2 linked regions of the Myxosarcina sp. GI1 genome follow. The protein of the gene in region 1 interacts with the protein of each later gene in a pairwise test. Links are inferred from orthologs where the notes say so. Each region holds a gene or a part of one and is shown in the gene's direction. Other genes may lie near its edges.

Evidence for each region. The genes of interacting proteins can lie anywhere in the genome.
Region 2: the proteins of proA (region 1) and KV40_RS15660 interact in binary tests that used the Escherichia coli proteins (3 or more experiments, as listed by UniProt). The link is inferred for Myxosarcina sp. GI1 from one-to-one orthologs.

What each region holds. Positions count from the first base shown.
Region 1 is NZ_JRFE01000015.1:159,313-162,241, forward strand. Bases 25-2,876 are described here. They hold proA (glutamate-5-semialdehyde dehydrogenase), read left to right. Parts: upstream 25-725; coding sequence 726-2,027; downstream 2,028-2,876. Other genes in these bases: KV40_RS11310 (hypothetical protein), read right to left, coding at 25-623; folB (dihydroneopterin aldolase), read left to right, coding at 2,061-2,420. Outside these bases: more of KV40_RS11310, read right to left, coding at 1-24. UniProt on the Escherichia coli protein: Catalyzes the NADPH-dependent reduction of L-glutamate 5-phosphate into L-glutamate 5-semialdehyde and phosphate. The product spontaneously undergoes cyclization to form 1-pyrroline-5-carboxylate.
Region 2 is NZ_JRFE01000022.1:55,249-58,154, forward strand. What follows is about bases 48-2,876. They hold KV40_RS15660 (sulfate/molybdate ABC transporter ATP-binding protein), read left to right. Parts: upstream 48-862; coding sequence 863-1,891; downstream 1,892-2,876. Other genes in these bases: cysW (sulfate ABC transporter permease subunit CysW), read left to right, coding at 48-844; KV40_RS15665 (hypothetical protein), read left to right, coding at 1,952-2,320; KV40_RS15670 (DUF202 domain-containing protein), read left to right, coding at 2,569-2,876. In the rest of the region: sulfate ABC transporter permease subunit CysT, read left to right, coding at 1-18; more of cysW, read left to right, coding at 5-47; more of KV40_RS15670, read left to right, coding at 2,877-2,906. UniProt on the Escherichia coli protein: Part of the ABC transporter complex CysAWTP involved in sulfate/thiosulfate import. Responsible for energy coupling to the transport system.

The sequences.
Region 1 (2,929 bases):
TTTTTACGAACGTCTAAAATTTTCTTACCCGATATAGGAGTAGCGATGAGTGAAACTATACCCAAACCGCAAAGAGCGATAAAACCAGGGAAAAAATAGCGAGTATCGATAACTCCTGTTTGTACTTTAATTCTAAACGGCACTGCTAGATCTACTTCCGTTCCCGATGTGTCTCCCATTTCCAAAATTTCCACGCCAATAACAATTTCTTCTGGTTGTTTTGCATTAACATCCAAACCACCAAGCAAATCCGATTCCGACCAAGTTCTAGTTTGTCCGTCTTCGTACCAAGTTCCCGATTCTCGCCAGGCTTCTTTAACCGCAGAAGCAATTAAGTTACCCTGGGTATCCAAAATCTGTATTTCGTAAACCAGCCAGTGATTGGTAGGAATAGCGGCTCTAACATCTACTCGTAAGGCACCGATGAATCTGGCTTCAAGTTCGATCGGATCGGTAGTAATAGATTCTTCAGAATTAATAGTTAGAGTTTCAGAGATTATGGTTTTACTCAACAAGCTACCGAATACCATTAGCAAACTCATTAACAATAAGATGCCAAAAGGAAAATACGTCCATCGGTCTTGAAAACGAGATGTTTTTTGACGGGAAATTGAAACTGACATAAATTTTATTTGGCGCGATCGCTATGTATGTCTGCCTAACTTAATTTTATTGTTAGGCGCAAATAACTTAAAATAAAGGATGCAGCTTATAAGTATCTAAGTATGGTTGCTTCTAAAATAACATCTTCTCTAACAGACATTGCCCGACAAACACGCGCCTCGGCGAGTAAACTTGCCGTGTTATCAACCGCAGACCGCAATCGAGCTTTAGAAGAAATAGCCGCTGCGCTAGAAGCCGCTACTTCAGAAATCGTAGAAGCCAATCAAGCCGATTTACAAGCTGCCAAAGCCAATCATCTCGCTCCCGCTTTGTATGCCAGACTCAAGCTAGGTGAAAGTAAACTACAAGCTGCGATCGCAGGTGTACGTGATGTCGCTAAATTAGAAGATCCTGTAGGCGCGAGTCAAATTAAGCGCGAGTTGGATGAAGGCTTAATTCTCAAAAGAGTTACTTGCCCTTTGGGAGTGTTGGGAATCATTTTTGAGGCACGTCCCGAAGCTTTAATTCAAATTACCAGTTTGGCAATTAAGTCTGGTAACGGCGTAATTCTTAAAGGCGGCAAAGAAGCTCTTAATTCTTGTCAGACTTTAGTTGAAGTCATTCACAAAGCATTAGTCAAAACTAAAGTCGAACCCGATGCCGTACAATTACTGACCACCAGAGAAGAAATCGCTCAATTGCTGTCATTAGATAAGTATATAGACTTAATTATTCCCAGAGGGTCTAACTCGTTTGTCCGTTACGTACAAGATAATACGCAAATTCCCGTTCTAGGACACGCTGACGGTATTTGTCATTTATATGTAGATTCGGCAGCAGACATCGATAAGGCAGTTAAAATTACTGTCGATGCTAAAACTCACTATCCCGCTGCCTGCAATGCGATCGAAACTCTGCTAGTACATCGAGATATTGCACCTAAGTTCTTACCCACAGTCGCTACAGTCTTGAAGGAACATCACGTAGAGTTAAGAGGTGACACAGCAACTCGTAAAATTATCGACTGTACGGAAGCGACAGAAACAGACTGGAGTTTGGAGTATAGCGATTTAATTTTGGCGATTAAAATTGTTGACGATTTAGAAGCAGCGATCGCACATATCGATCGGTACGGCTCAAAACACACCGATGCCATCGTTACTGAAGACAGTCAAGCAGCAGATATTTTTCAAAATCGAGTAGATGCAGCAGGAGTATACCATAACTGTTCGACTCGCTTTGCCGATGGGTTTCGCTACGGTTTTGGGGCAGAGGTAGGTATTAGTACCCAACAAATGCCCCCTCGCGGACCAGTTGGTTTAGAAGGTTTAGTAACTTATAAATACAAGCTGACTGGTAATGGACATATTGCTGCAACTTACACGGGTGAAAATGCTAAATCTTTTACCCATAGAGATTTATAATCTGTAACCCTTGCGCGATAAGACAAAATAGAAATGGATTCAATTCAAGTTACTGGCATACGTTGTTACGGATACGTTGGTTACTTACCAGAAGAACGAATATTGGGACAGTGGTTTGAAGTAGATCTTACCTTATGGGTAGATTTAACACCTGCCGCCAAAAGCGATGCTATAGAAGACACTTTAGACTATCGAGAAGCAATTGCTATAGTCAAACAGGAAATAAAAACTGCTAAATACTCTCTAGTAGAGACTTTGATTGATGCGATCGCCGATAAGCTATTGACCCTGGACAAACTAGAACGAGTTAGAGTCAAATTGTCAAAGCCAGCCGCTCCTATTCCCGACTTTAGCGGTAAAATAACTCTCGATATTACTAGAGAAAAGCCGTAACAAAGCTAAATAGACTGCAAAACGTCTTTGAAAGAGATGGAGTTTTTCTAAACTGCGTAAAAACACCGAAATGAAAATAATTTGGTTACCAATTTTACGCAATTCCGACCAAGAAGATCGAACGGATTGTCTGCCACATTGGAAGCATCACACTATCCTCATTCAAACTATCAAATACGGAAATCTCGCAGATGATCAGAAAAATTAAGTTAAACGTTGTTTTTTTGTGGCTATATCTAAACCAGCATATTGGCAGTCCTCGTTCTGTATGGCATATAAAACGCTTTTGGTATTTGTATCAAATTAATCTATTCAAAAAGTGTTGGCAACAAGAATGTTCCAAACAAAGCAATCCTAGTTGCTAGTGCGATTGGCTTGCGCCAGAGGTTTTCAAGCGATCGCGATTTGAACTAGTTATAGTCGTAGAAGGTTAGGTTAGATTATGTTATTAACTAGCCTCCCTGGAGTGGAAGAAGTGGTAGCTACGACTCTAATTTCATCTTAATTTT
Region 2 (2,906 bases), on another replicon or contig:
CGTTATGCCGTTGAGTAAAAACAGTTCTCAATCCCAACCCAAATTTGCCGTTCCTCTAGTACTAATCACCATTGTCCTAATTTACCTGTTGCTAGTGTTGTTTATTCCTGCGATCGCAGTATTTTACCAAGCTTTTCATTTAGGATTAGAACCATTTTTTGACGCAATTAACAGTAGAGAATTTTGGCACGCAACCAGGCTAACCTTAATTATGGCAGCGATCGCCGTACCCCTAAATACGATTTTCGGACTGTGTGCGGCTTGGGTCATTGCTCGCGATCGCTTTCGGGGACGCACTTTACTTCTAAGCATTATCGACCTGCCTTTTTCAATCTCCCCTGTAGTCGCTGGTTTGATGCTAGTTCTGCTTTACGGACGCAATGGTTGGTTTGGTGGCTGGCTCGATAGCATAAATTTTAAAGTTATTTTTGCCTCGCCAGGAATGATTTTAGCAACCATGTTTGTCACCTTACCTTTTGTCGCCAGAGAAGTCATTCCAGTCTTGGAGGCAATTGGCTCGGAGGAAGAAGAAGCGGGAAGAACTTTAGGAGCGAATGACTGGCAGGTCTTTTGGCGAGTAACCCTACCTAACATTCGTTGGGGCTTACTCTACGGCATTTTGTTAACCAATGCCAGAGCAATGGGCGAATTTGGAGCGGTTTCGGTGGTTTCTGGCAGTATTGTCGGACGGACTCAAACCCTACCGATTTTTGTCGAGCAGGCATACAAAAACTATCAGGTTCAAGCTGCCTTCGGCGCGGCAGCGATTTTAGCTTTACTAGCGGTAATCACGCTGATTTTTAAAGAAATTTTAGAACGACGTACACACATAGGTAACAAATAAACAAGAGGTACAACACAGATGAGTATTTTTGTAAAAGGCGTTTCCAAACAATTTGGTGACTTTCAAGCTCTAGAGCGAGTAACTTTAGAAGTAAAAGAGGATTCGATAGTGGCATTACTCGGACCTTCAGGATCTGGAAAATCGACGCTGTTGCGAGTTATCGCTGGTTTAGAGTTACCAGACAGGGGGCAAGTTGTAATTAATGGTCGAGATGCTACCAATCTTGACGTACAAAGACGCAACATCGGCTTTGTTTTTCAGCACTATGCTTTATTCAAACATCTGACAATTCGCCAAAATATTGCCTTTGGTCTGGCAATTCGCAAACATCCCCGACAGCGCATTAAACACAGAGTTGAAGAATTATTAGAATTGATTCAGCTACGGGGTTTGGGCGATCGCTATCCCGCTCAACTTTCTGGCGGTCAACGACAACGAGTGGCACTGGCTCGCGCTCTGGCTACACAACCCCAGGTTTTATTACTAGACGAACCTTTTGGGGCATTAGATGCCAAAGTCCGCAAAGACCTCCGCGCCTGGCTGCGTAGACTACACGATGAAGTCCACGTTACCAGTATTTTTGTTACTCACGACCAAGAAGAGGCGATGGAAGTAGCTGATGAAATCGTGGTAATGAACCAAGGCAAGATCGAACAGGTAGGCACTCCTGCGGAGATTTACGATCGCCCCGCTACGCCGTTTGTAATGAGTTTTGTTGGCGAAGTCAACGTTTTACCCAGTTCGGCAGATTTATTCCGTCATCACAGCCACAATCCCTTACAGTCTGATGTATTTATACGTCCTCATGAGGTTGAAATTTTAACAACAGCTAATAGCAATACTACACAAGCAATAGTCAAACGTATAGTCCGTTTAGGTTGGGAAGTTCAGGTAGAACTGATTTTGCCAGATAACCTAACAGTAGTCGCACATTTAAGCCGTGAAAAGTTTGCCCAATTGAATCTGCAACCGTCCCAACGAGTGTTTGTCAAACCTCAAAATGTCAGATCTTTTGCTGATACTGCTCTATCTCCCATAGCCGCTTAAAGCACTTACCGAAACGCTTATTCGCTTTAATACAAACAACCAACACATTGAGAAATTACCATGTCTACCATATCGACTCCTATAAACCTGCTCAAAGAAAATAAAGCCAAATACAATTCACAAAAATTTGGCTGGAATCGCCTTCAAAACAGTTTAGTAGTCTCACGCCCATCTAAAAAATCAGCTGAGAAAAACCTCGGCAATCGCGTTAATAAATTTTTATACGACGATAAAGAATTTTACGCTCGCGCTGGAGTTAAAGGTAATTTTAATCCAGTTGAAGTTTTTATTAATCACTGTTTGCTACTATTATTTACAATAATTGCAGGAATACTCGCATATAATGTTTCAACACCTTTTAGAGTGACAGTAATTGAAAACTTTATGTCTAGCTTTGCAGATAATAAAGCGCAAAAATCTTCAGTCTAATAAGCCGATATGAGATGCAGTGAAAATTGAGATAAATTAATTTTTTATTGCCAGTTAGCTATAGCCTTATTAAGATAACCGTACTCGTTTATCCACTGTTCTATTGATTCAAAATCTTTAGTTAGATAAAGAATAAGTTTTTTGGCTACATTTTCCCATACATAGGTTTAATAGCTTAAAGGACTTACCATCAAGCAAAAACATTTTCTAGTGATAATTTTTTTCCTTCCTTGTTACCAAATCGATCTATTAAAACAGAAAAACGTCGAGAACACTTAAAAACACTCAATCTTACAAGTTCTTCACGCGTTAGAGATCATCTAGCAAATGAGCGTACCTATCTAGCATGGATGCGTACGGCAATCTCTTTAATGGGTTTTGGGGTTGTAATCGTACGTCTACGGTTTTTTAGACCCCCTATAACTACATCTCCTGGAAATACCTGGAAGCTAGGAACGATCTTTGCAATTGTAGGATTACTAACCGTGTTGTTTTCAAGTTATCATTACTTTGCTGTCTGTCGAGACATAGATAACAGTTCATACGAACCGCCAATTCGTAGGGTGTTAGTGTTTAGTATTATTAT